One region of the Conexibacter sp. W3-3-2 genome, then DNA from elsewhere that is predicted to be linked to it. Evidence: riboswitches for the same ligand, from Rfam matches in the RefSeq annotation. Region 1 holds a riboswitch; each other region holds the start of a gene.
What was found. A riboswitch is a leader RNA that binds a small molecule or an ion and turns the genes downstream of it on or off. The one in region 1 is predicted to bind cyclic di-AMP.
Positions count from the first base shown of each region.

Region 2: another riboswitch for cyclic di-AMP. It lies ahead of GKE82_RS30450 (peptidoglycan DD-metalloendopeptidase family protein); the one in region 1 lies ahead of GKE82_RS21130 (peptidoglycan-binding protein).
Region 3: another riboswitch for cyclic di-AMP. It lies ahead of GKE82_RS19000 (M23 family metallopeptidase); the one in region 1 lies ahead of GKE82_RS21130 (peptidoglycan-binding protein).

Region 1 covers NZ_WLYW01000001.1:4,405,845-4,415,092, forward strand. Annotated here, with positions in the region: gene sufB (Fe-S cluster assembly protein SufB) at 54-1,502, shown strand; gene sufD (Fe-S cluster assembly protein SufD) at 1,503-2,738, shown strand; gene GKE82_RS21120 (peroxiredoxin) at 3,231-3,704, opposite strand; gene GKE82_RS29155 (hypothetical protein) at 3,727-4,071, shown strand; gene GKE82_RS21125 (M20/M25/M40 family metallo-hydrolase) at 4,068-4,901, shown strand; cyclic di-AMP (ydaO/yuaA leader) riboswitch at 4,955-5,104, shown strand; gene GKE82_RS21130 (peptidoglycan-binding protein) at 5,112-6,209, shown strand; gene GKE82_RS21135 (DCC1-like thiol-disulfide oxidoreductase family protein) at 6,250-6,696, shown strand; gene GKE82_RS21140 (TIGR00730 family Rossman fold protein) at 6,710-7,432, shown strand; gene arfB (alternative ribosome rescue aminoacyl-tRNA hydrolase ArfB) at 7,437-7,850, shown strand; gene GKE82_RS21150 (hypothetical protein) at 7,813-8,166, opposite strand; partial or broken gene GKE82_RS31645 (response regulator transcription factor) at 8,290-8,751, shown strand; gene GKE82_RS31650 (hypothetical protein) at 8,825-8,947, shown strand; gene GKE82_RS21160 (response regulator transcription factor) at 8,954-9,248, opposite strand, start outside.
Region 2 covers NZ_WLYW01000003.1:121,574-130,821, forward strand. Annotated here, with positions in the region: gene GKE82_RS25425 (exo-alpha-sialidase) at 1-374, opposite strand, end outside; gene GKE82_RS25430 (four-helix bundle copper-binding protein) at 462-857, shown strand; gene GKE82_RS25435 (cation-translocating P-type ATPase) at 901-3,153, opposite strand; gene GKE82_RS25440 (hypothetical protein) at 3,150-4,070, opposite strand; gene GKE82_RS25445 (heavy-metal-associated domain-containing protein) at 4,070-4,285, opposite strand; partial or broken gene GKE82_RS29445 (metal-sensitive transcriptional regulator) at 4,369-4,665, shown strand; gene GKE82_RS25455 (DUF4396 domain-containing protein) at 4,731-5,129, shown strand; gene GKE82_RS25460 (FkbM family methyltransferase) at 5,135-5,836, opposite strand; gene GKE82_RS25465 (hypothetical protein) at 5,909-6,247, opposite strand; cyclic di-AMP (ydaO/yuaA leader) riboswitch at 6,366-6,499, shown strand; gene GKE82_RS30450 (peptidoglycan DD-metalloendopeptidase family protein) at 6,533-7,606, shown strand; gene GKE82_RS25475 (cytochrome b/b6 domain-containing protein) at 7,962-8,672, opposite strand; gene GKE82_RS25480 (molybdopterin-dependent oxidoreductase) at 8,662-9,248, opposite strand, start outside.
Region 3 covers NZ_WLYW01000001.1:3,964,527-3,973,774, forward strand. Annotated here, with positions in the region: gene GKE82_RS18980 (hypothetical protein) at 1-48, opposite strand, end outside; gene GKE82_RS18985 (thioredoxin domain-containing protein) at 114-779, shown strand; gene GKE82_RS18990 (vitamin K epoxide reductase family protein) at 776-1,393, shown strand; gene GKE82_RS18995 (cytochrome c oxidase assembly protein) at 1,401-2,219, opposite strand; gene GKE82_RS19000 (M23 family metallopeptidase) at 2,251-3,351, opposite strand; cyclic di-AMP (ydaO/yuaA leader) riboswitch at 3,354-3,494, opposite strand; gene GKE82_RS19005 (hypothetical protein) at 3,526-4,539, shown strand; gene GKE82_RS19010 (BlaI/MecI/CopY family transcriptional regulator) at 4,545-4,943, opposite strand; gene GKE82_RS19015 (fenitrothion hydrolase) at 5,269-6,432, shown strand; gene GKE82_RS19020 (hypothetical protein) at 6,442-6,612, shown strand; gene GKE82_RS19025 (CPBP family intramembrane glutamic endopeptidase) at 6,603-7,157, opposite strand; gene GKE82_RS19030 (M56 family metallopeptidase) at 7,457-8,317, opposite strand; gene GKE82_RS19035 (fenitrothion hydrolase) at 8,337-9,248, opposite strand, start outside.

The DNA.
Region 1 (9,248 bases):
GACTCCACGAGTCGGTATTCGCACGGAAACGACTTGCGAGGAAGCACGCACTTATGGCCACGCCCGAGATCAGCACGAAGGTCCTCACCGAGGAAGAGGCCGCGCTCAAGGGGTTCGGTGCCGACTACACCGAGCGCTACGGCTTCCGCGACGCGGAGAACTACCTCTACAAGGCCCCCAAGGGCCTGAACCGCGAGATCGTGGAGAAGATCTCCGAGTTCAAGAGCGAGCCGGAGTGGATGCGCGAGTTCCGCCTGAAGGCCTACGAGTACTTCGAGGCGCGGCCCCAGCCCACCTGGGGCTCCCCGATGCTCGCCGAGGTCGACTACGACGACATCCACTACTTCGTCCGCGCGTCCGAGCGCGCCGAGCGCTCGTGGGACGACGTGCCCGAGGACGTCAAGAACACCTTCGACCGGCTCGGCATCCCGGAGGCGGAGCGCAAGTTCCTCGCCGGTGTCGGCGCCCAGTACGAGTCCGAGGTCGTCTACCACCAGGTCAACGAGGAGCTCGAGAAGCAGGGCGTGATCTTCCTCGACATGGACACCGCGCTCCGTGAGCACGAGGACCTCGTCCGCGAGCACTTCGCGACCGTCATCCCGCCGAACGACAACAAGCTCGCTGCGCTGAACAGCTCCGTGTGGTCGGGCGGCTCGTTCGTCTACGTCCCGCCGGGCGTCCACGTCGAGATGCCGCTGCAGGCCTACTTCCGCATCAACACGGAGAACATGGGCCAGTTCGAGCGCACGCTCATCATCGCCGACGAGGGCAGCTACGTGCACTACGTCGAGGGCTGCACCGCCCCGACGTACTCCGGTGACTCGCTGCACTCCGCCGTCGTCGAGCTCATCGCCAAGCCGGGCGCGCGGATCCGGTACACGACCGTGCAGAACTGGTCGCAGAACGTCTTCAACCTCGTCACCAAGCGCGCGGTCGCCCAGAAGGACGCGACCGTCGAGTGGGTCGACTGCAACCTCGGCTCGAAGCTGACGATGAAGTACCCGGCCGTCTACCTCATGGGCGAGCGCGCCCACGGGGAGATCCTGTCGATCGCGTTCGCCGGCAAGGGCCAGCACCAGGACGCGGGCGGCAAGATCATCCACGCCGCGCCGAACACGACGTCGAACATCTTCGCCAAGTCGATCTCCAAGGACGGCGGCCGGTCCTCGTACCGCGGCCTGCTCGAGGTCGCCAAGGGCGCCCACGGCGCGAAGTCGAAGGTCGTCTGCGACGCGCTGCTGCTCGACCCGCAGTCCCGGACCGACACGTACCCGACGATCCGCATCGGCGAGGACGACGTGGACATCGGACACGAGGCCTCGGTCACGAAGGTCGGCGAGGAGCAGCTCTTCTACCTCCAGGCCCACGGGCTCGAGGAGGAGGAGGCCGCGAAGCTGATCGTCAACGGCTTCATCGAGCCGATCGTCAAGGAGCTGCCGATGGAGTACGCGGTCGAGATGAACCGCCTCATCGAGCTGCAGATGGAAGGGAGCATCGGCTAGATGGCCACCGCGATCACCGAGCCGGACTGGCTCACCGCCCGCCGGGTCGGCGCGGTGGAGCGGGCGGGCGAGCTGGAGCTCCCGAGCTTCCGCGGCGTCCCCGGCTGGGAGTTCACCCCGATCGACGGGCTCGACCTCGACGGCTTCGCTCCGGCGCGGTCGGGTGAGGCGCCGGACCGCTCCGTGTTCGACTTCGACGGCGCGGTCCGCGTCGGCGGCGGCGCCGTCGCCTCGAGCGCGGACGCCACGTCGGAGGGCCCGATCGTGCTGCCGATCGCCGAGGCGGCCGCGCGCCACCCCGAGCTCGTCGAGCGCCATCTGGGCACGCTGGTCGCGGACTCGCCGTTCGTCGCGCGCAACGACGCGCACTGGAGCGACGGGGTCTTCGTGTACGTGCCGCGCGGCGTGCAGATCGAGGCCCCGATCCTCGTCACCGCCGTGCACGAGCAGGCCGGGAGCGCGCTCTACACGCGCACGCTCGTGGTCCTCGAGGACGGCGCGGAGGCAGAGGTCTGGGACCAGCTCGTGAGCGCCGACGACGAGGCCGACGGGCTCGTCAACGGGGTCGTCGAGCTGATCGTCGGCCAGAACGCGCGGCTGCGCTACGTGTCCGCGCAGGAGCTCAACGAGAAGACCTGGGTCTTCGGCGCGCAGCGGGCGGAGGTCGCCCGCGACGGGCACGTCGACTGGGTCACGCTCGGCTTCGGCTCCAAGAACGGCAAGGTGTTCCTCGAGACGACGCTGTCGGGCCCGGGTGCGCACGCCTCGGTGACCGGCGCGTACGCGTCGCGCGGTCGCCAGCACCTCGACGTCGACACGCTGCAGGAGCACGCGGCGGAGAACACGACGTCGGACCTCGCGTTCCGCGGGATCCTCAACGACCGGTCGTCCACCGTCTGGCGCGGAATGATCAAGGTCGACGAGGGCGCCCAGCAGACCGACGCCTTCCAGGAGTCGCGCAACCTCATCGTGTCGAAGAAGGCGCACGCCGACGCGATCCCGGGCCTGGAGATCCTCGCCGACGACGTGCGCTGCACGCACGCGGCCGCGATCGCCCAGATCGACCCGGACCAGCTGTTCTACCTGCGCTCCCGCGGTCTCTCGACCGCGCAGGCCCGCCGGCTCGTCATCGAGGGCTTCCTCGAGGCGACCGTCGAGCGGCTGGAGCAGGGCCCGATCCGCGAGCAGGTCACCGGCGCGATCGAGTCCCGCCTCGCCGCCGTGCTCGGCGCCTGACCCGCGCGCCCCACCTCACGCTGCACCGTGCGCCCCGGCTCTGCCGGGGCGCACGTCGTCGTGGCCCCCGCCCGGGGGCGTTCTGGGTGATCCGAGTGCCATATCCGGGGCCCGGATCACCCAGTTCGGGCGCGGTCGGCGGGTGGGCCCGGTCTGGCGGGGCGTGCGGGGTGTGCGCACGGTCGCGCCGGGGCCGCGCCGGCCAGCACCGCCAAGCGCGGCCCGGCGCCGTCCGCGCCGCCCCGCCCCGGGCGTTCTGGGTGATCTGGATGCCATATCTGGGTCCCCGATCACCCAGTTCGGGCGTGGTGGCGGACCGGGTGGGAGGGGACCGCGGGGTTATGGCGCCCGGCGCGCCGCGCTCAACCCTCGATCAGTGCTCGAGGGTTCAGGGTGACCCGGGGATCCGAGCGGGCGTCGGCGATCCCGTGGTCACCTCGCGGCCGCGACCGACCCTCGACCCGTGGTCGAGGGTTGCTCGGTGGCCGGCGCTCAGGTTGACGGAATCCCGGGGGCCGGGAGCTGCTCGAGGATCTCGCGCAGGTCGTCGACCGTCTTGTACTTCAGGGCGAAGCGGAAGCTGTGCACGTACGCGACCGTGCCGGTCTCGTCGACGATCACCGTGCCGCGCTTGACGCCCATGACCTTCGAGTCCATGTCGTAGGCGGCGGCGACCGCGCCGTCCTCGTCCGCCAGCAGGGGGACGTTGAGGTCGTACTTGCGGTGGAACGCGTCCTTGGACGCCTTGTCGGCGCCGCTGATCCCGACGACGACCGCCGGCAGCGCCGCGAGGTCCTCCGCGTGGTCGCGGTAGTCGCAGAACTGCTTCGTGCAGACGCTCGTGTCGTCGCCGGGGTAGAAGAGCAGCACGACCCGCCGGCCGCGGTGCTCGGAGAGGGTGAAGGCGCCGTCCGTGCCGGGGAGCGTGAAGTCCGGGGCGGCGTCACCGACGGAGAGATGGCCCATGGATCTACTGTACGCCCCTCGCATGCCCGACTGGACCCGCTCGCACGCCGCCCGGATCGCCGCCACGGCCGTCCACGAACTCGAGGCGCTGGTGGGCATCAGCTCGCCCTCCGGCGACCGTGCCGGCGCGGAGCGGTGCGTCGCGGCCCTCACCGCCGACCTGCCCGCCGACGCGCTCGTCGAGCGCCTGACGTGCTCGACCGCCGGCAACGCCGACGACCTCCTGATCCGCGTGCCCGGCACCGGATCCCGCCGGATCGTGCTCGTCGGGCACGTCGACACGGTGATCTCGCACGAGCTCCACCAGCCGCTGCACCCCGACCCCGACGTCCAGGGGCGCTCCGCGGCTCGGGGGCGATCGACATGAAGGGCGGCGACGTCCTCGCGCTCGGCGTCCTGCGCGCACTTGCGCACGACCGCCGCGACGAGCTCGCCGAGGTCGCGCTGCTGCTCGTGACCGACGAGGAGTGGCGCACCGCGCCGTTCGCCCACGCCGCGCGCTTCGCGGGCTGGGACGCCTGCCTGTGCTTCGAGGCGGGCGAGCTCGACGCCGACGGCCGCGACGCGGTCGTCGTGCGGCGGAAGGCCGCCGGGACCCTCGAGATCACCGCCACCGGCGTCGCCGCCCACAGCGGCGCCCGTCCGGACGACGGCCGCAACGCCCTCCTGGCGCTCGCCGAGGCCGCCCGCGTCGTCGCCGCGCACCACGACCCGGCCGGCTCCGACCGCCTGACCGCCGTGCCGACCGTGCTGCACAGCGGCGAGGCCCTCAACGTCGTCCCCGCCGGCGGGCAGCTGCTCTGCGACGTCCGCGCCGACCGGCTCGACGCGTTCGACCCGGTGATGGCGGCGATCCCGCGCGAGGTCGGCGGCGCCACCCTCGCCGTGCGCAACCTGCGCGCCTGGCCCGGCATGGACGCCCGCGAGCCCGCCGCGCCGGTCCTCGCGCGCGCGGGCGCGGCACTGGGTCGCCCGATCGTGCCCGCGTCCCGCGGTGGCGCGAGCGACGCGAGCCACCTCGCGACCGTGATCCCGCTGACGATCGACGGTCTCGGGCCGCTCGGGGGCGGCGCGCACGCGCCGGACGAGCACGTGCTGGAGGACTCGCTGCGGTCGCGCGCGGAGGTCGCCCTGGCCGTCGCCGACGCGGTGCTGCGCCAGCAGCAGCCCGATGCTCCGGGTCCCGGAGTCGGTTGACGTAACCCCCCGCCGCGGGATTCTGTAGCCTTCCCGCCCAGCCGAACAGCAACCAGCCGAGCTCGCCCCACGCCAGTGGAGCGGGACGGGGGACCCAACGGACCGAGCGATCGGTCGGGGGCGAATCCCGGGAACCACCCGGGTAGCGCAGCACTCAGCGCGAGCCCGACAGCTAACCCCGTAGGCGTCGAGAGCAAAGGGTTACCTGCCGTGCCGAAGCCGTACCGCCGCCGTACCGGAAGTCTCCGTCAGATCGCCGTCACCGTCGTCGCGTCCTGCGTGGGCGTGGGGGCGGGCACCGCCCTCGTCGTCCCGGTCGCGCAGGCCGCGACCGCGTCGGCCGCGTCCTCCAAGCTCGGGGACCGCGCCCTGCGCGTCGGCGCCAAGGGCGCGGACGTCAAGCAGCTCCAGAAGCTGTTGGTGCAGATCGGCATCAAGACGTCGACCGACGGGGTCTTCGGCTCGGGCACGAAGTCCGCGGTGCAGAAGTTCCAGCGGGCCGCCGGCCTGGAGGCCAGCGGCACCGTCGGCCGCAAGACGGTCACCGCGCTGCGCAAGGCGACCACCGGCGGCGGCGCGAACCTCGCCTCCGGCGGCTTCGACTCGCAGGGCAACGCGAGCACCGACCGGCTCGGCGAGCGCATCCCCGTCAAGCGGGGCATGAGCGGCCGTGACGTGAAGATGCTCCAGGACTTCCTCACCCGCACCGGCACCCGCACGACGATCGACGGCGAGTTCGGCACCGGCACCTACAAGGCCGTCCGGACCTTCGAGCGCGGCAACGGCCTGACGATCGACGGAATCGTCGACGCGAACGACATCGCCGTCCTGCGCGGCCAGCTCGACGCCGGCCCGAACGCCGCCGTCGGCGCGCAGCCGCTCGAGCTCGCCCCCGGCGACCGCGCGAAGGTCGGACCGGACGGCAAGGCGATCGCCCCCGCGAACGCCCCGCAGGCGGTCAAGGACTTCATCGCCGCCGGCAACGCCATCTCGCACAAGCCGTACATCTACGGTGGCGGTCACGGCAAGTGGGAGGACAAGGGCTACGACTGCTCCGGCTCCGTGAGCTACGCGCTCTACAAGGCGGGCCTCGTGAAGTCCTCGATGCCGTCCGGCGGCTACGAGACCTGGGGCGAGGACGGCCCCGGCCAGTGGATCACGATCTACGCCAACGGCGGCCACATGTACGCGGTCGTCGCGGGCATCCGCTTCGACACGAGCGGCATGAAGGACGACGGCGGCTCGCGCTGGCACACCTCCAGCCGCCCGACGAAGGGCTACGAGGTCCGCCACCCCGAGGGTCTCTAGGCCCGAGGGCCCGCTGCGGCGGTCATCTACGCTCCGGGGCGTGAGCGATCGCGCCCTGACGGTCCTGTACGACGCCGACTGCGGCTTCTGCCGCTGGTCGGTGGCGTGGATCCTGCGCCACGTGCCGGCCGGCTCGATCGTGCCGCGCACGATCCAGTCGCCAGAGGGCCAGGCGCTGCTCGAGGCGGCGGGTGTGCCCCCGCAGGACCGCCTCCGTGCTGCGCACGCCCACCGCGCCGGCGACCCGCCACAGGCCCTGCGCAGCGGCGGCGACGTGGCGCCGATGGTGGCGCCGCTGCTGCGCGGCCGCACGGGGCGCGCAGCGGGGCTCGGCGCCCGCGCGCTCCCCGGCCCGGTGCGCCGGCTCCTCTACGGGCAGGTCGCGACGAACCGCGTCGCGATCGGCCGGCTCGTCAGCCAGCGGCGGCGCGCCGAGGCGGACGCGCTGCTCGCCGCCGCCGGCGACGGGCCGCGCCGCGACGGATAGCCTCCGCGGTCGCATGAGCCTCCCCGACGTCCCCGCCCGCGCGCCCCGCAGCCCCGACGAGGAGCTGCTCGGCGCGCAGCTGCCGACGGTCCGCGCCGACCTCGACGACGGGCAGCGGACCGCGCGCGCCACGGAGGAGCTGGAGACCGGCTTCCGCACCCTCGCCGACCTCGGGCGCGCGATCTCGATCTTCGGGTCGGCGCGCGTGCCGCAGGACGCGCCCGAGTACGCGCTGGCCCGCGAGACCGCCCGGCGGCTCGGGGAGGCCGGCTGCGCGATCATCACCGGCGGCGGCCCCGGCCTCATGGAGGCGGCCAACCGCGGCGCCCAGGACGCCGGCGCCACGTCGGTCGGCCTCAACATCGTCCTGCCGTTCGAGCAGGCCCCGAACCCCTACCAGGACATCGGGCTGCTGTTCGACTTCTTCTTCACGCGGAAGGTCATGTTCGTGCGCTACTCCAGCGCGTTCGTGGTCTTCCCCGGCGGGTACGGCACGCTCGACGAGCTGTTCGAGGCGCTCGTCCTCATCCAGACCGAGAAGATCGACAACTTCCCCGTGGTCCTCGTCGGCGTCGACTTCTGGTCGCCGCTGGTCGACTGGATCCGCGGGCGGCTCGTCGACGACGCGCTGATCTCCGCCGACGACCCCGCGCTGTTCGTCGTCACCGACGACGTCGAGGAGATCGTCCGGACCGTCGTCCACGGCTGCGCGCAGCAGTGGGCGCTGCCGGAGTGAGCCCGTGCCGGACGACCTGCGCATCAGCGGCGCGCTGACGATCCCCGCGCAGGAGATCGTCGTCCGCGTCTCGCGCTCGTCCGGGCCCGGCGGCCAGCACGCGAACGTCACCGCCTCCCGGGTCGAGGTGGCCTTCGACGTGCGCGCCTCGGCGACGCTCAGCGCCGCGCAGCGCGCGCGGCTGCTGGAGCGCGTCGGGCCGGTCGTCCGCGCGGTCGCCCAGGACGCGCGCAGTCAGGCCCGCAACCGCGAGCTCGCGCTCCAGCGGCTCGCCGCCCGGATCGCCGCCGGCCTGCACGTCCCGCGGTCGCGGACCCCGACCCGCCCGACGAAGGCGTCCAAGCGCCGTCGCGTCGAGGCGAAGGCGCGCCGCGGCGAGATCAAGCGCGGGCGCTCGCGGCCGTCGCAGGACGACTGAGCGCCACGCTGACGGCCCGCCCCAGCTGGGCGGGGGAGAACGGCTGCACCAGCAGCTCCAGCGGTGCGAGCCCGGCGACCCCGTGGGGCTGCGGCACCGGGCTGCAGGCGACGAGCGCGACGTCCGGGCGGGCGGCGCGCAGCAGCCGGGCCAGCGCGACCCCGGAGGCGCAGCCCGCCTCGAACACGAGCGCGTCGGCGTCCGCGGGGTCCAGGGCGGCGTCCGCGGTGACGGTCTCGTGGCCGTGACGGCGCAGCAGGCGCTCCAGCAGCTCCCGCGTCTCCTGCACCGGCTCGAAGATCGCGACCCTCGCCATACGGCCGTCAGCGTTCCATCCGTGGGAGGGAACGGTGCGAGCGTCTGGTATGAGACGGGTATGACCGGCGCCCGGATCCTCGTGGTCGACGACGAGCCCGACGTCCGCGGCCTCCTGCGCGAGATGCTCGAGCGGGCGGGCATGACGGTCCGGGAGGCGGCCGACGGCCGCGAGGCGCTGCGGGTCCTCTTCGACGCGCGGCCCGAGTGCATCGTGCTCGACGTGACGATGCCCGGCCTCGACGGCTGGGCGACGCTCGAGCGGATCCGCGACATGACCGACGTGCCCGTCCTGATGCTCACCGCGCGCGCCGGCGAGATGGAGAAGGTCCGGGGCCTGCAGGCGGGCGCCGACGACTACGTCACCAAGCCGTTCGGCCGCCAGGAGCTGCTCGCCCGGATCGGGGCGCTGCTGCGCCGCGCCTCGACGACCGGCCGCGCCGCCGAGGCGGCACCCCGGGAGACCTACGAGGACGCGCTCGTGCGCATCGACGTGGCCAACGCCGAGGTCCGCGTGCTCGACCAGCCGGTGTCGCTGACGCCCCTGGAGTTCCGGCTGCTGACCGCGTTCGTGCGGCACCCCGACCAGGTCCTCAGCCGCGACCAGCTGCTCGAGCTCGTGTGGGGGGGACGCGACCGGGGGCGTCGCCGGCGAGCAGGTGAAGCTCTACGTCGGCTACCTGCGCCGCAAGCTGCACGCGGTCCTCGGGGACGACGACGGGCCGATCGAGACGGTCCGCGGCTTTGGCTACCGCTGGCGGCCGTCGGCGCCCGACGCCTGAGCCGGCTCAGCGGCGCAGCAGCGCGTCGACCTGCGCGACGAGCGACTTCGGGCTGAACGGCTTGCGGACGTGCCCGTCGGCGCCGGCCTCGCGCGCGGCGCGCAGGTCGCGGTCCTGCACCGCCGCGCTGACGACGAGCACCGGGAGCGTCGCGGTCGGCGGGTGCGCCCGCAGGCGCCGGGTCAGCGCGAGGCCGTCGAGGCGCGGCATCATGACGTCGAGCACGGCGATGTCCGGGGTCCGGTCCCGGACCACCTCCCAGGCGGCCTCCCCGTCGTGGGCGACAACCACCTCGTGCCCG
Region 2 (9,248 bases), on a different contig from region 1:
CCGGCGAGGGACACATTCTTCCAGTTGCGGCCGCCGTCGGTCGTGCGGATGAACCCCACCGAGGAGGGTTCGTTCGATCGCACGTCGGGGTGGCCCGAGCCGGCGTACTGCTGGGCGCCTTCGACGACGAAGCCCATGACATCTCGGTTCTGATCGCCGACCAGCGACGGTTGCCTCTGCCCTGCCGGAGCCCGGAACAGGCCGTTGTGGGCCGCGATCAGTGTCGCTCCATCGGCGGGGTCGATACCGACGGCGTGGACGTGCCCGAGCTTGTCCACGAAGACCGCTCCGGGCGCCTTGGGCTTCTCGTCGCCACACCCGCTCGCCACGGTGGCGAGCAGGACGAGGACTACGGCGGTACGCAGGCGACCCATGAGCACTCACGCTACTACGTGACGTAGGAACAACGTTTGGTCGTGCGGCCGCCGGGAACGCGGGTCGGACCCTACGAGAGGACCGTCATGTCACATCATGTCTCCGACCTGCTGGCCGCCGATTCGACCGCGAGCGAGCTTGACCGGTCACTCATTGCTGCGTGTGTAGAGGCGTGTCTGCGCTGCGAGGTGGCGTGCACGTCATGCGCGTCGGCATGCCTGTCCGAGGCCGATGTCACGGCGATGGCGGACTGCATCCGCGATGACCTGCAGTGCGCCGAGCTCTGCCGCACCACGGCGGCCGTCTTGGTGCTGGGCGGTGGCGATATGGCGGTGTCTCGCGCGATCGCCGACGCGTGTCGTCAGGCGTGCGAGCGTTGCGCGGTGAGCTGCGAGGCCCACGGCGACCATCACGAGCATTGCCGCTTGTGTGCGCAGGCCTGTCGGGCGTGCGCAGAGGCGTGCGCGGCGCTGGTCGCGTGAGCGGTCGGCCGGCGCGCGCCCGTCTGCGCGCCGGCCGCCGGGGTCAGGCGGGGTGTTGTGTTTGGAAGCGGCGGAGTCGCAGCGAGTTGGCGACCACGAAGACGCTGGAGAGGGCCATGGCGGCTCCGGCGAACAGCGGGTTGAGCCAGCCGAGCATCGCGATCGGGATGAGCACGACGTTGTAGGCGAAGGCCCAGAACAGGTTGCCGCGGATGACGGCGAGGGTCCGGCGGGCCAGGCGGATGGCGTCGGCGGCCGCGCGGAGGTCACCGGAGATGAGCGTGAGGTCGCTGGCCTCGATCGCGACGTCGGTTCCGGTGCCGATCGCCAGGCCGAGATCGGCTTGCGCGAGGGCGGGGGCGTCGTTGACGCCGTCGCCGACCATGGCGACGACGTGCCCCTCGTCCTGCAGGCGGCGGATGACGTCCGCCTTTCCGTCGGGCAGCACGTCGGCGATGACCTCGTCGATCCCGACCTCGTCGGCGACGGTGCGGGCGCTGGAGGCGTTGTCGCCGGTCAGCAGGATCGGGGTGAGGCCGAGGGCGCGCAGCGCGGCGATGGCCTGGGCGCTGGTCGGCTTGACGGTGTCCGCGACGACGATGACGGCGCGGGCCTGCCCGTCCCAGGCGGCGGTGACCGCGGTGTGGCCGCGTCCCTGGGCGTCGTCGAACGCTGCGCGGAGCTCCTTGGACAGGTCGACGGACCAGTCGCGCAGGAGCGAGGGGCGTCCGACGATCAGGCCGTGCCCCTCGACGACGCCTTCGACGCCGAGGCCCTCGCGGTTGGTGAAGCCCTCGACCTCGGAAAGCGGGCCGACGTCCTGTCGGGCGCCTGCGGCGATCGCCTGCGCGACCGGGTGCTCGGAGGCGGCTTCGAGCGCGCCGACGAGCCGCAGGGTCTCCTCTCGTGAGGTGGAGGGGTCGGTGATGACCTCGACGAGGGCCATGCGTCCGGTGGTGACGGTTCCGGTCTTGTCGAGCACGATGGTGTCGACGGCGCGGGTGGACTCCAGGACCTCGGGACCTTTGATCAGGAGGCCGAGCTGGGCGCCGCGGCCGGTCCCGACGAGCAGTGCGGTGGGCGTTGCGAGCCCGAGCGCGCACGGGCAGGCGATGATGAGCGTGGCGACGGCGGCGCTGAACGCGAAGGTGGTTCCGGTCCCGTCGCCCAGCCAGAAGCCGAGGGCCACGGCGGCCAGGCCGATGACGATCGGGACGAACACGCCTGAGATCCGGTCGGCGAGGCGCTGGACGGGTGCCTTGCCGGTCTGGGCGTCCTCGACCAGCCGGCTGATCTGGGCGATCGCGGTGTCGGCGCCGACCTTGGTGGCGCGGATCACGAGGCGGCCTCCGGCGTTGACGGTGGCGCCGACGACGTCGTCCCCCGGGTGCTTCTCGACGGGGACGGATTCGCCGGTCAGCAGCGACTGGTCCACGGCGCTGGAACCCGACTCCACGATGCCGTCGGTTGCGACCTTCTCCCCCGGGCGCACGACGAAGCGGTCGCCGACTGCGAGGTCGTGGATCGGGACGCGGCGTTCGTTGCCGTCCTGGTCCAGGCGCGTGGCCTCTTTGGCTCCGAGCTCCAGCAGGGCGGTGAGTGCGGCGCCGGCGCGGCGCTTGGCGCGTGCTTCGAAGTATCGGCCGGCGAGGATCAGCGTGGTGACGACGCCGACGGCCTCGAGGTAGATGTGGGAGCTGCTTGCGCTGCGGTCCAGGACGAGGTCCATGGGCATGGTCATGCCGGGCATGCCAGCGTCGAGGAAGAACAGCGCGACCACCGACCAGGACCACGCGGCGATGGTGCCGACGCTGATGAGGGTGTCCATCGTCGCGGTGCCGTGCTTGAGGTTCTGCCAGGCGGCGCGGTGAAACGGCCAGCCGGCCCAGAACAGGACGGGCGTGGCGAGCTGCAGGGCCAGCCACTGCCAGTAGTCGAACTGCAGCGCGGGGATCATCGAGAGGAGCAGCAGCGGGACCGACAGGACGGTCGCTCCGATCAGTCGGTGACGGAGGTCGCGTACGTAGCCGTCCTCGGGCTCGTCGGCGGTGTCGGCGCGTTCGGTGTGGGGCAGTCGCGCGTGGTAGCCGGCGGCGGCGACGGCCTGGACGAGGTCGTCGGGGGACGCGAGTCCTGGGTCGAAGGCGACGGAGGCCTTCTCGGTGGCGTAGTTGACGGTCGCCTGGACGCCGTCGAGCTTGTTGAGGCGGCGCTCGATGCGGTTGGCGCAGGACGCGCACGTCATGCCTTCCAGGGGGAGCTCGAGGCGCTGTTGGGTCTGGGTGGTGGTGCTCATCGCGGGACCTCCACGGTGTAGTCGACGGTGCGTACGGCGCCGTCGGTCTTGAACTGCAGGAACAGGCGGTAGCGCCCGGCGGTCGGGAACGTCGCCGCGAACCTGATCTGGTCGGTTTGCGTCGCGGTCTCCTCGAGCGGGTGGACGTGCAGGTAGGCCAGATCGCCGGCGCGGAGTGCGACGAGGTGGCCACGGGCGCCGAGGTAGGGCTGCAGGTCCGTGGCCGGGCGGCCGTTGCGGCTGACGGTGAAGGTCAGTTCGGACTCCGTGCCGGCGCGTGCGCGCGTGCTGTCCAGGCGCACGTCGAGCCCGGCGACGCGGTCGCTGCGCGTGAGGGCCACAGGCTTGGCCGGCAAAAACGCTCCGGGGGCGTTGAGGTCCGCGGCGAGGGTCCGCTTCTGGCCCTCCACGGTGAAGTCGGCGTACATGCGATAGACGCCCGGTTCGGCGAGACGCAGCGGGGTGCCCCACGTCCCGGACCCGTCCTTGGTGGGATGCAGATGCTGGAAGCCGGTCGTGTCCCGCCGGACCACGATCAGGTGCAGCTCGCGTTCGTGCGAGCGCTCGTACTCGTCGCGCAGCGGTCGGCCGTCGGGACCCAGGATCTGGAACGTCAGCCGGGCCGGGCGGCCGGGGTCGAGGGTCGTGCGGTCGACCTTGAGCGTGTAGCCGTCCTGGGAGATCGCCAGGCCCGGGGCAGGCGCCTGTGCAGACTCGGTCGCGGCTGTGGTCGACCGGTCGCTGGTATGGCCGCCGCCGTGAGGGCTCCCCTGCGCGGCGGGCGCGTCGGCAGCAGAGTGCGGGGCGGCGGTGACGGCGCCGTCGGTGGGATCGATCGCGGCGCCGGCGAGGGCCGCGCCGCCTGCGGCGAGTCCGACGGTGACGGCGAAGAGCGCGATGCGGGTCGGGGGGTTCATCAGGCGCTCCCCGTCTCGTAGCCGGCCTGGGCGACGGCGGCGCGGATCGCTGCGTCGTCGAGGTCGGTGCCGGTGACGGTCAGCGTTCCGGTGGTGCGGTCCGCATGTGCGGTGGTGACGCCCGCGAGCTCCTCGACCTCCTCCTGCACGCTGAGTTCGCAGTGTCCGCAGGTCATGCCGGTCACGGTGTAGGTGCGCTCGCTGAGTTGGGTCATGCTCGTCCTCTCGTAGATACGGGGTGGGGGTATGCAAGACGGAGGCTAGCATACCCCCTGGGGGTACTGCTACTGTTGGGTGCATGACGACGACTTCCACCACCTCGGCGCGGGGATACAGCGCGAGCAAGGACCAGCTGCAGAAGCGGTTGCGACGCATCGAGGGCCAAGTGCGCGGCGTGCAGTCGATGGTCGAGGACGACCGGTACTGCATCGATGTCCTGACGCAGATCGGCGCGATCCAGGCGGCCCTCGACAAGGTCGCCCTCGGCCTGCTCGATCAGCACGCCCACCACTGCGTCATGGGCGCTGAGGGCCAGCTCCGGGAGGACCGCACCGATGAGCTGATAGGTGCGGTCGCGCGCCTCATGCGGCGGGGGGTGAGGTCATGGATCACGGAGCCCAGAGCCTCAACCGCCTCAGCGTCACGGCGACGCTGCACTGCATGACCGGATGCCTGATCGGCGAGATCCTCGGACTCGTCATCTCGACCGCGCTGGGTTGGGGCGACCTCGCGTCGATCGCCCTGGCGGTCGGTCTGGCGTTCGTCTTCGGCTACCTTCTCACGTCCCTACCGCTCTACCGCGCAGGGATGACGATCGGCGCGATCGTGCCGATCGCCCTGGCGACCGACACGGTGTCGATCTCGATCATGGAGGCCATCGACAACGGGTTCATGGCCCTATACCCGGGAGCGATGGACGCCTATCTTGACGAGCTGCTCTTCTGGGGCCCGATGCTCGGCGGGTTCGCGATCGCGTTTCCCTTCGCGTTCGCCGCGAACCGGTGGTTGATCGCCCGCGGCAAGGGGCACGCCCTGGTGCACGCCCATCACGCGCACTGACCTGTTCAGGTCCGAACAAAGGTGAGCTTCCAGTTGTAGTCGGCGGTGTGGGCGGCGACGAGCTGGTACCCGGCCGAGGTGAGCTTCTCGACGTGGGCCAGCGGGACGGCCGGCTTGACCGGGGTCGCGAACTCGACGGCGATGATCGTGACGGGGATCCCGGAGGCGAGCACGTCGTCCAGGATGGTGTATTCGCTGCCTTCGGCGGAGATCTTCAGCAGGTCGACGTGTCCGACTCCGCGTTCGGCGGCAAGGGTGGCCAGCCGGCGGGCGGTCGCGGTGAACGCGACCTCCGTGCCGTGCATGTCGGTGGCCGAATGGGAGATGTAGCCCTCCACGCGCGGAGCGTGGAAGGTGAGCTCGGTGTCCTCGTTCCACAGCGCGTAGGGCAGGAACTCGTGACGGGGCTCGTCGGCGGCCGCCTGCGCGACGTACTCCGCGGCGGCGGGGACCGGGTCCATCGCCAGTACGCGGCAGCCGAAGCGTGAGATGAGCTCGAGGTCGAAGGTGATGTCGGTCCCGGTGCCACAGAGGAACACGACGCTGTCCTCCCGCAGCAGCGAGGCCGGGACGACGTAGCCGCCGTAGGTGGGGTCGGCGATCCCGACGAGGTCGGCACGGGGCTGGATGTCGAGCGCGGCGCGAAACCGGCGCGAGCGGTACGGCAGTCGCACCTTGTCGAGGGCGCGGTGAAGCGGGCTGGCCATGCTGGTGTTCTCCTGTGGAAGATGGAAAGGGGTCGTCGCCGCCCACCCGAGAGGATGGGGCGCGCGCCCTCGTCACATCCGCAGGATCGAGTGGCGGCCGGGGGGCCCGGCCCGCGCGCGGGGCGCCGGGACCGCCGGTGCAGGAAGGCCGCGAGGGACGGAGACCGACGACGGCCTGAACGTCCCCCCCATGCTCGTGAGTGCTGCTGCGGTCGCGCTGAGCAGCGCGGCTCCGGCCAGCGCCACGCACAGCAACAGCTCGCTGATCGCGTGGTGGTGACCGTCGCCGTGGTCGGCGACCGGAGCCGGGTGATGGATCACGACCGATGCCGCGATGACGGCGAGCACACCGAGCAACGCCCAGCGCACGCTGCGGCGCCACAGCAGGCGTCGTGTCCTGACCGGTCCCACGCGCGCAACGTACTGCAGGCCTCAGATCTCGGTGCAATACCGGTGCCGCGGCACCCCGTGAGCTGGTGCGCGCTGACTGGATCGACATAACGCCGTCCCGTGGAGTAATCTCCTACACGTCATAGGAGCGCCGAGTCCTCGCGTGTCGAGGAGCGGGGGACCCACTCACGGGGCGAATCGACCGTATGTCGTAGCGCGACTCTTTCTGCGCGAGCCCGTCAGCTAACCCCGTAGGCCGACGAAAGAGAGCCTTTGGTGCACCCCCGACGGATCACGAGCCTGACCGTGCTCGCCTTGATGACCACCGCTGTGTCTGCAGCCCCTGCCGGCGCGCAGACCTCGACCGGAGGCGCGGCGATTCCGGACCGTGCGGTGGCGTCGGTCGCGACCTGCGCATCGGGCGAGTCGTGGGCCTGCCGGGTCGGGCAGACCCTGACGATCGCCGGCGAAGGTCTCGATGGGGTCGAGCGTGTCGCCTTCCTCGGCGGGAAGGGCTCGCGCGACGACCGGTCGGCGGTGCCGGTCACCAGGTCCGCCGAGCAACTCGTGGTGACGGTGCCGCGCGGCGCTCGGTCGGGCGTCCTGCGGCTGCAGAGCCCCGCGGGCGGATCGAGTCGCACCCGGAAGCTGCGGATCTTGACGGGCGCGGCTCCTCAGGCGGACGTGACTGGTGCCGCGGCCGATCTCAAGCCCGGGGAGGCGCTGATCGCCGGGTCGCGTAAGCGGGCCGTGCTGCGGTACTCGGCGTCGGGCGCCGGCACGGTCGAGGCGGTGCGTCTGAGCGACGGCGTGGCGGTCCGTTCATGGCCGGTGCCGGCAGGGAGCGGCGAGATTCGCTGGGATGGCACGGCCAACGGCAGCGTCGTGGCCGATGGCCGCTACGAGTTGCGGCTGACCGGCCAGCCGACCGCCTCGCAGGCCAGCGCGCAGTCGCTGCTGGTGCACGACGCGATGTTCCCCATCCGTGGCAAGCACGACCTCGGTCAGAGCGACACGAACAACTTCGGCGGTGCCCGGGGACATGGCGGCCAGGACATGTTCGCTGCGTGCGGAACGCCGCTGGTCGCTGTTCGGCCCGGGACGGTGCAGTTCGCGGCGACGCAGGACCGCGCCGGGAACTACGTGGTTCTCCAGGACGCGGCCGGCCAGTCCTACGTGTACATGCACATGCGCGATGCCGCGCTGGTGAAGAAGGGCCAGAAGGTGCTGGCCGGTCAGCGGGTCGGGTACGTCGGCGAGACGGGCCGCGCGTCCGGATGCCATCTGCACTTCGAGCTCTGGACGGCTCCTGGGTGGTACACGGGCGGCGAGGGCGTCGACCCGTTGCCCGAGCTTCGTCGCTGGGACTCTTTTAGCTGAATTCCGGTATAACGGGGTGGCGATGAGTGACTTGATCGCCGCTCTCCGCCTCGCGCTGGAGCGGCTCGATGGACGGTCCGTGACAGCACGGGACCTCGCCGGGATGCTGGGGTGCCAGCAACGTGAAGTGCTTGAGGCCCTGAGCGTTGGACGCCGTCATGGGTGGGCGCAATCCGCGGGAAAGACGCTCACGGGCGCGGTGCTGTACCGACGGGTCGCCCTCGGGTCATCGGCCGCGGGTCCAGACGACGGGTAGCCCGGGTCGCGCGGCAGCAAGGGCCGCGGCGTCGTCGAACCGCCGGGCGCGAGGGTGGACGGCCCCGGTGCGGCTCCAGGCTCAGGGCCTCGTGATGGCTCAGAGCGGAAGAAGGTCGCCCTCACGGAGGAAGAGGAGCGCGACGCCGGCTCCGAGCGCGAGGCTTGCGAGCGCGACGAGGCGTTGCCCGGGAGCGGTCGGCGGTCGGGTCTCGTGGCGCGGGTCCCATTTCGGGTGGTGGTGGCGTGCCCAGTCCCGTGAGACCCGGCCGGTCACGATCCCGCGCAGCGCTGGACGGGTGGACGGCTGAATGACGGCGAACCACAGGTGGCCGCTGAGCAGGACGAGTCCCACGGTGCCCGCGGCATCGTGCAGGGTGAGCGCGCCATCGGTGCGCAAGGCGTGGTTGCGCTCGCCGAGCCACAGCAGGGCTCCGGAGAGGCCGAGCAGGCAGGCAAGCCCGGCCTGCAGCGCGGTATGCAGCTTCTGGCCGGCGTTGAAGCGTCCTTGGGGGACCCGGCGGTTTCTGAACCAGCGGCGATCGTCGACGTCGAAGTGCTCGAGGTCGTGAAGGGCTGACCGAAGGGCCCTGCGGTCGGCAACGGCCACGGTCGCCGCGATGCCGGCAAACCAGAGTGCGGCGGCCGCGAGGTGGACGGCTTTCAGCGCTGTCCGGCCGCCGGCGAGTCCACTCCAGGCCGGGACGTACAGGGCAAGGCCGGTAGAGGTCATCGCCAGGAACCCCGTTGCGTGGATCCAATGCAGGGCGCGCGCGGTGGCGCTGAACCGCGGGACGAGCTCAGACCGCATCGTCGGGGTCGATCCACGCGTCGGCGTCGTACCCCCGCTGCTCCCAGTATCCCGGCGACCGGTCGCCGGTCACCTCCAGGCGCTCGACCCATTTGACGCTCTTGTAGCCGTACATCTTCGGCACGACGAGTCTGAGCGGGGCTCCGTGCGCGCGGGAGAGTGCTCGTCCGTCCATGCGGTAGGCCAGCAGGACGTCGTCGAGGCGGGCTTGAGCGAGGGTCAGTGAGTCCACGTAGGGGCGCTCGGCGGAAACGAACCGGACGGCACGGGCGCCCGCGAGGAGCCCGGCTCGGTCAAGAATCGCTGCGACGCTCACCCCTTCCCAGCGCACGTTCTGGACGCTCCATCCGGTGACGCAGTGGAAGTCGGAGGTCTGCGTCGTGCGAGGAAGGGTGAGGAGCTCGTCGTAGCTGTAGCGGATTGGTTGTGTCACGTCGCCGTCGATATCGAGCCGCCAGCGCGACGGTTCGAACTGCGGCATGGGGCGCGAGACGGTGTAGATCCGCCATCCCGACGATGACGCGGGGACAGCGTCGCGGACGCCCTGCGGAAGCCGGCCGGTGATGGGTGAGGCCA
Region 3 (9,248 bases), 440 kb from region 1:
GGTCGCTGCCGCGATCGGTGCGGCCCAGGCGGTCGAGTGCGGGGGCACGGAGCGTGAATCTACTACGCTGTATCGGAGGTCGGCCCGCTCCCGCTTTCCCGCACAAGGACCCCATGAGCACCAATCTGAAGATCAGCCTCGGCCTCGTCGTCGTCGCGCTCGCCGTCATCCTCGGTCTCGCGCTCGGCAACAGCGCGTCGGACCAGCCGACAGCGGCGACGCCCGCACCCGAAACCGTGGCGTCGACTCCGGTCATGCGCGCTGACACCCACAAGCTGGACGTCGCCGCCGACGGGAAGGTGACGCTCGTCGAGTTCCTCGACTTCGAGTGTGAGGCCTGCGCCGCCGTCTACCCGCTGATCGAGGAGCTGCGTAAGGAGTACGCGGGTCGCATGACGTTCGCCATCCGCTACTTCCCGCTCCCGGGGCACCGCAACGGCAAGATCGCTGCGCAGGCGGTCGAGGCGGCGTCCAAGCAGGGCAAGCTCGAGCCGATGTACAAGCGCATGTACGAGACCCAGAAAGAGTGGGGGGAGTCCAAGGACTCCAAGAAGGACGTCTTCATCGGGTACGCCGAAGACCTCGGGCTCGACATGACGAAGTTCCAGGCGGACCTCGAATCGCCGGCGACGATCGCGCGGATAGAGAAGGACATGCAGGACGGCGCGAACCTCGGGGTCGTCAGCACCCCGACGCTCTTCCTCAACGGTGAGATGATGAACCTCCAGTCGGCCGACCAGCTGCGCTCCGACATCGAGTCCGCCTTCACCGCCAGGTGAGCACCGAGCCGCAGCGCAACGCGCCGGCGTTCCTGGATCGGGTCGTCGGGTGGGTGTTGCTCGTTCCCGGGGCGGTCGCGCTCGCGGCCGCGGTCATCCTCATGGTCGAGAAGGTCCGGGTGCTGGAGGATCCGACCCATGTGCCCGCCTGCACCATCGACGCCGTGCTGGCGTGCGGCTCGGTCCTGACGTCGGACCAGGCGGAGGCGTTCGGCTTTCCCAACCCGCTGATCGGGATCGCCGGGTTCGCGGTCGTCTTCGCGTTCGGGCTCGTCCTGGTCGCCGGTGGTCGGCTGCCCCGTTCCGTGTGGCTGATCGCGCAGGTCGGCCTGGGATACGCCGTGATCTTCGTCCACTGGCTGATCTTCCAGAGCGTGTATCGCATCGAGGCGCTCTGTCCGTACTGCATGGTCGTCTGGGTCATGACGATCTCGATGTTCGTGTACGTGACGCTCGCGAACGTCAGCTCCGGGCGGCTCCCGGTCCCGGCACGCTTGGAAGGGCCGGTCGCGCGGCTCGTGAGTCTCCACGGCGTGGTGCTCACGGTCTGGCTGCTGGTGGTCGGCGCCGTCCTGGCGCAGGGGTTCTGGGACTACTGGATGGACAAGATCTGAGCGAGTCTCACGACTGGCCGTCGAGTGCGTGACGTTCCGCGCGCTCATCGGCCCGGTCGGCCTCCCCGAGCGCGCGGATGAAGAGGAAGGCGAGCGCGATCCCCATGACCACCGACTGCTCGATCGCCATGATGGCTCCGGCCAGGGCCTGGTCGTCCAGGGCACTCAACCCCCAGTAGCGGGGCCCGTTCGCGTAGACGTCGTACAGGGGGCGAGGGGCGAACGTCAGGAAGATCCCGAGGATTCCGACGAGCACCTTCGTGACGACCATGCAGACGACCGGTCCGAGGCCGGCGAGTCCGTGGCGGGCTCGGATCGGGGAGAGCAGATGCCACCAGTAGAGCGCGCCTCCGAAGGTGAACGAGACGTGTTCCAGGATGTGGATCGCTGACGATTCGACCGCCGAGTCGTAGAGCGCCGGGATGTGCCACACCCACATGACGCCGACGTAGAGCAGGATCGCGAAGACCGGACCGGCCCACCAGCCCGCCTGCCGTTCCAGCGGCTGGAGCAGGCGCGTGACGGGGCGCAGGAGGACCTTGGTCAACCCGAGGATCAGCAGGATCGGGACGACGTCGAGCAGCAGCACGTGCTGCACCATGTGCATCGCGAAGAGCTGCTCGCCCAGCGCGTCGAGCGGGGAGAACAGGGCAGTGCTGAGGCTGACGATGCCGCCGAGGAACACGAGCAGCCGCCAGATCGGCGCGTCGCGTGCACCCGACGGCGTCCGTCTGACCGCTCGCCAGCGCCACACGTAGCCCCCAAGCAGCAGTGCGACGAGCAGCGCCGGGCCGGGAGCGAACGTCCACGAGGTGTCCGGTGTCATCGCTGCCGGGCCGAGGTGTCCTCGTCGGCGCTCAGCTGAAGCTGTCCCACCGGCGCAGCTCCGGCAGCGGATCGATGCCCTCGCCGCCGGTGTACCAGCCCGGGGCGGTCCACAGCTCGAAGTGCAGGTGGCACCCGGAGGCGCGTCCGGTCTGGCCCACGTACCCGATCCGCTGGCCGGCCCGGACGCGTGCGCCCTTCTTCACGAGCGCGCGGTCGCGCATGTGCATATAGGTGTAGGAGCGGCCGGTCTTGTCCTGCAGGACGACGTAGTTGCCGGCCCGGGACTGCACGGCCTCGAACTGCACGGTACCCGGGCGGGCCGCCACCAGTGGGGTGCCGCAGCGCGCGAACATGTCCTGCCCGCCATGGCCCCGTCCACCGCCGAAGTCGTTGGTCGCCGACTGGCCGAGGTCGTGCTTGCCGCGGATCGGGAAGATCGCGTCGTGGACCTGCACGGCGGCGGAGCTCGCCTGGGACGCCGTCGGCTGTCCGGCGAGGCGCAGGACGTATCGCCCTTCGGGGACAACGGCGCCGTCGACCGTGCCGTCCCACCGCTGCTCGCCGGGGCCCGCGGCTACGGGCCAGGACCGCATGACGGCACCGTTGTCGACGCGGGCCGCCTCGACGGTGCCCGCGACGGAAGCGGTGTACTGCAGCAGCATCCGCTTGCGCGAGCCGGCGATCAGGGCCTCACCAGGTGCGAGATCGGTCGTGCCGCCGGTGACGTCGGCCTGGGGGACGGGCGTGGTGAGGATGCGCAGGCGCGCGGTCCGGCCGGACCCGCCGGCTGGGCTCACGAGGCGCAGCGGACCGCTGCGCGCGCCGCGCGGCACGGTCAAGGCCAGGGCGGTCGGCGATGCGGACGTCGGCGTGGCGGTCCGGTCGTCTTTTGAGTTCTTGCCGCCGAGGAACACCACGCGGGTCACTCCGTCCAGGCCGGTGCCGGCCACGGTGAGCGACTGGCCGTGCCGACAGGCCCAGCTCTCGCCCGACGCGCATGTCGCTGCGGTTGCGCGGGCCGGGTCGGGGATCGTCGCGCCGCCCGCGTTGGGAGCGCCGGTGGCGCCGGCGGGCGCCAGGAGCGCCACGGTGGGCGCGAGTACGACGAGGAACAGCCTGGTGTAGGTCAACGCGAATCTCTTTTCGTCTGCCTACGGGGTTAGCTGACGGACTCGCGCGGAAAAGTCGCGCTACGACACGAGGTCGATTCGCCCCAGGAGTGGGTCCCCCGCTCGCCGTGACCGGTGCCACGACGACTCGGCGCTGCTATGACGCCACAAGCGTACTACGATCCGTCGTAGACGATGACTCGATACCTCGCGATTCTCGGCGTCTGCGCCGCACTCCTCGTCGGCTGTGGAGGTGATTCGGCGTCGGACGGCAGCTCAGCGGAACCCCGTGGGCCGTCGTCCTCGGCGCTGCGCACAAAGCTCACCGAGGCGACGGCGGTCGACCTCGCCCGGTTCCCGAAGCCGGGGCAGAAGACGCTCGACGAGCTCAGCCGGTCGCTCGACGGAGCCGGCCCTCAAGTCGCACTGGGAACCAGCATCCACCCGTCGACTCGCACCCGTCTGGCGTTCGGCCTGATCGACGAGAAGACCGGATTCGTCTACGCGCCGTCCGTGGTCTACCTGGCGAAGGGCAGGAAGGCACGCGTCCTCGGGCCGTTCGCCGCGCCGGCGGACCTCCTGGTCACCGATCCGCCGTTCCGCTCCCGGCAGGCGGCCAGCGAGAAGGACCCGTTCGCGGCGATCTACGATGCGCGCGTGACGGTCGACGGCCCAGGCACCTACAACGTGCTGGTCGCCAGCGACATCAACGGCAAGCTCATCGGGTCCGGCACACAGATCAAGGTGGTCGACGGCAAGGCCGACGCGGTGCCCGACGTCGGCGAGCCGGCACCGCGGACGCCCACCGACACCGTCGAATCCGCCGGCGGCGACCTCGAGTCCATCGACACGCGACTGCCGCCCGACGACCTCCACGAGGACAGCCTTGCGGACGTCCTGGGCAAGAAGCCGGTCGCACTGGTCTTCGCGACACCGCAGCTCTGCGAGTCACGGGTGTGCGGACCCGTCGTCGACATCGCAGCTCAGCTCGAGTCCGAGTACGGGGACCGCGTCAGCTTCATCCACCAGGAGGTCTACGTGGAGAACTCGTTCGACAAGGGCCTGCGCGCGCCGCTGAAGGCCTTCAACCTGCCGTCGGAGCCGTGGCTGTTCACCATCGACGCCCAGGGGCGCGTCGCCGAACGACTCGAGGGCTCCTTCGGGTTCCGCTCCTTCGAGGGCGCGATCCGCAAGGCCCTCGACCAGTAGCGGACCTACGCGCCGCCGGCCGGCTTCTTGCCCGCGAGCCGCCGCAGCTCCTTGCGACGCTCGGGGTCGAGCTGCTGGATCGAGCGGGCGAAGTGGACCAGGACGGTGTCGCCGTACTCGTCCACGAGGTTGGCCACCTCACCGGCGGCGCGGCGCTCCTCGTAGTCCGCCCGTGTCATCGCGGCCGAGTAGTGGTCGGTCTTGCCCGAGCGGCGGCGCACGAGCAGCTCCTTCTCCGCGAGCCGGCTCATGACGGTCATCACCGTCGTGTACGCGCGCGTCTTGTCGGCGCGGGCGTTGAGCCCGTCGAGGACCTCACGGACCGTCGACTCGCGACGCGACCAGATCTCGAGCATCACCTCACGCTCGAGCTCGTGCAGTTCCGGGAGTCGCTTCTGGGGCACGGACGGAGTCTACTGCGCCACTCCAAAGCACTACAGGGCGTAGTATTGCCGGGTGCTCGTCCCCGCGCGTCTGCGTGCTCCCGCGCTCCTGGCGGCCGCCATGTTGCTCCTGCTGCCGACCTCGGCGGCCGCCCACGGGCTCGTCATCCGGGCCGACCTTCCGATTCCCGAATGGCTGTTCGGCTTCGGGGCCGCGACGGTGGTCCTCGTGACCTTCGTCCTGCTGGCGATCGCGTGGCGGACGCCCCGCTTGGAGGGTCGTGGCGACCCGCGCTGGCTGCCGACGCGGGTCGGCGCCGCGCTGACGTCCCGCGCGATCGAGGCCGTGGGCGGGGTCGTGGGAGTCCTGACCCTGGGGGTGGTGATCTGGGCGGGATTCGCGGGGACAGACACCCCGACCGCCAACATCGGCCCGACCCTCGTCTACATCACCATGTGGCTCGGGTTCGTGCCGCTCAGCATCGTCATTGGCGACGTCTTCCGCCTGGTCAATCCGTGGCGGGCGATCGGTCGCGGCTTCGGATTCGTCACCGGGCGACTCGAGATGCCAGAGCCGCTCCCGTACCCGGACCGGCTTGGAAATTGGCCGGCGGCAGCAGGCCTTCTGGCCTTCGCGTGGCTCGAGCTGGTGGCGACGGACGGCGACCTCCCGTCGAACGTCGCGCTTGCGACCTGCATCTACACGGCGGTCCAGTTCGTCGGCATGTCGCTCTTCGGCGTCCGGGCGTGGTGTGACCGGGCGGAGGCGTTCGGCGTGTACTTCAACCTGCTGTCCCGCATCTCGCCCTGGGTCCGTGACGGTCGGCGGATCGGCCTGCGGCCCCCGTTGGCCGGGTTGGCCGCACTGCCGGTTCGCTCGGGCACCGTGGCGCTGCTGGCGGTCATCATCGGGTCGACATCCTTCGACGGCTTCAGCGGTGGAGCCACCTGGCAGGACTGGACCCGGTCCCTGCTGGACACGTTCGACGGCCTCGGGCTCAGCGCTCGCTACGACCTGGAGCTGGCCTACGCCGTCGGGCTCGTGGGGGCGGTGCTCGCTGTCGCGGCGTTCTTCTTCCTGGGTGCTGCGCTGACGCGGTACGCGGCGAAGGATGACCGGAGCGTCGGGGAGATCGCGCGGCTCTTCGTCCACGGCCTGGTACCCATCGGCGCGGCGTACATCGCCGCCCACTACGTCAGCCTGCTCCTGCTCCAAGGACAGTCGCTGGGCTATCTGGCGAGTGACCCGCTGGGCGACGGGTCCGACCTGCTGGGTACCGCCACCTGGACCATCGACTACGGGTGGATCAGCCCCGAGCTGTTCTGGTACTCGCAGGTCGCGTTCGTCGTGCTCGGCCACGTTGCCGCCCTTGCCGTCGCGCACGATCGCGCTCTCGTGCTGTATCGCGACGCCGGTCGGGCGACCCGGTCGCAGGCGGGCATGCTCGCCGTCATGGTCGGCTTCACGATCCTCGCGCTGTGGCTGCTCTCCGAAGCGGCCAAGGGATAGCCGGCCCGCATGGTCCTCGCCCACGCCGGGGACGTGCTGGTGTCCATGATCTACCTCGCTCCCGTGGTCATCCTGGTCGGGGCCCTGGTCGTCGCTCGTCATCGCGACAACGGCGACGAGCTCCGCGAGTGGGACGACGAGGACGACGACCTGCTCGACCTCGGCGACGATCAGCCCTGAACGCCGGCGGGCAGCGGGCGCCGGTCGCGCCCTGACGGCGACGTCCCACGCCTCGTAGCGAGGACCCAGACGCACAGCAGCATCACGGCGCCGACCGGGAGCCCCACGCTCGCCGGGCTGTCGAGTTCGGCGGTGGTGCTGAACGCCAGCGCGTTGTTCAGGACGTGCAGTGCGATCGGTGCGGCGAGTGACCCCGTCCGCTCGTACAGCACGCACATCAGTGCGCCCAGCACGACGAGCAACGGGATCAGGGGCAGCACGTCCGGGTCCCCGAGATGGACTGCGCCAAAGAGCACACCGACGAACAACGCAGCCCCGACCGGTCCCAGCCCGTTGCGCGCGGCGCGGTAGACGAAGCCGCGGAAGAAGAACTCCTCGACCACCGGCGCGAGCACGATCACCACGACCGCCGCCGCCAGCAGACCAGCTCCGCCGCGGTCGGCTCCCAGGCGTTCCAGGGTGTCCTGGTCGCCGCCGTCGCTGATCACCAGGCCGTAGAGCCAACTGAATCCGTAGAACAGGACCGCCGCGACCGCGACGGCCACGGCCAGGTTCGTCCGCGTGACCCGGACGAGCCCGAAATCCGCCGGCCGCGGGGGGGATGGCGCACCGACAGAGCGAACACCAGAGGCACCGCGACGAGCATGAGGTCCTGCCACACCGTCGCCAAGATCGCCCCATCGGCCGACAGCCCACCCTCTGGATCGGTGACGCCGGCGGCCACGAGAATCCCTGCGCCGACACCCGCAATTACGAAGGCCGCGAACGGCGCGACGAGGCTCCACCACACGGGCCACGAATCTCGATTCACCGCCCCTACGGTACTACTACGCGCGATAGGAGATCAGGTTGGTGCGGACCATGGGCGCCGCGGGCGAGGCCACAGCGCGAGAACACCGATGGCTGCCGCGATCCCCGCGATCACCGTCGGGTGCGGGTGGCCGTCGCACCCGACGCCCGGGGCGCAGGCCGTGCTCGTCAAGATCAACGCTGCGGCCGCCGCCAGCCCGCAGACGGCGACCGCGATCCGCACGAGCTCCGCCACGGGAAGCGCACGTCGCCGGCGCCCGAGCAGGCCGTCGACACGTGCGGCGTGCACGCCGCCACCCGGCCACGTATCTCCCTCCAAGAGCGCGCCGGCGAGTGCCTGTGGGCTGGCGGTGAGCAGCGCAGCCCGGTCGGCCGCCAGTTCCCGGCGCACCTCGCACGCGTCGGCCAACCGGCGGGCGCCGCCGACGGCAAAACCCTCGACCAGCGCCCGGGCGAGCATCGCGCGCACAGGGTCACGGCGGCGCGCATGATGGCGCTCGTGCTCGAGCACCGCGACCAGCTCATGACGCGACAAGGCGTCGATCGTCCCGGTCGACAGGATGACCTTCGGGGACAAGACGCCCACGCAGCCGACGAACGGCCGTTCGTCGTCCAGCACACGTACGGCGATGCCGGCGACGGTCCGTGCTCGCGATCCACGAGCGAGAGCGGTCATCACGGCGCGCGACTCCGTCATGCAACGCTGCAGCTCGCGGCCTGTCCGGATCAGGACGACACCACCGGCTGTCGCGAGCGCCGCAGCCAGAAGGCGTACCGCGGTCGACGGATGGTGGAACGCGATGGCATCCATCGCGACGGCGACCGCCGCGGAGAACGACGCGAGCAGCAGAGCAGAAGCGGCGCCGGGCCGCAGGAGGAGGCGCGATCCACGCACGGCTGAAACTGTACGGGGTCTACGTGCCGACGGCGGACAGCAGCCACAGGCCCAGACAGGTGTACCCGACCATGACGGCCAGCATCCAGTACTGCGACCGCACCGCGTCCCGATGGCTGCGGAAGATCACCAGCGACCGGTCGTGCGCGAGGACGAGGCCCGCGACGTGGCCGGCGATCAGGGCCCCGACCTGCACGTACCAGATCACCGACGTCGACACGGCGTTCAGATCGACACGGGCGTCCGCGGTCCCCAGGAGGTCCGAGCCGGTCGCCAGCGGGTCGGAGATCATGAACGCCAGCGCCTGACCTTGGAAGATCACCAGGCTGAAGTAATGCGCCACGACGTAGGCCAACGCGATGGGTACGAGACTGTGGGCGAAGCGCTCGCCGAGCTTCCCCTTGTCGACCCCGGGTCGCAGGGCGGCCATGCCCGAGACTGCAATCGCGTACAGCCCGGCGATGAGTGCGACGCAGAAGGCGAGACCGAGCGTGTCCACCACGGCGCGCGCGACCTCGGCGCCGAGCCCGACGTCTCCCAGCCACGACACGACGTCGGGTGAGATGGTGGTCCACAGGCCTCCCTGGGAGGCGCCGTCGAAGCTGGTCGTCCCGATCATCGCGCAGAGCACCGCGAGGGTCCCCCGGGGAGTGGCGACCTGTGCGAGCCCGGCGAGCGGGAGCCGGAAGCCGACCCGTCCGTCCTTCCACCAGACGGGAGCCATCGCGGCGATGAGCGAGAACGCGACGGCGAATCCGTCGGCGTTGCGCAGCCAGTGCTCGATGCCGTAGCGCCGCATGCCCCACAGCTGCGCCGCGAAGTACCCGACCGCGAGGAGCGCGACGACGCGCGGCTCGTCGCCGAAGGGTGCGACCAGCTCCACCCACGCGAAGAGCACGATCGTCGCAGCCGCAGGGAACCGTCCCAGGCG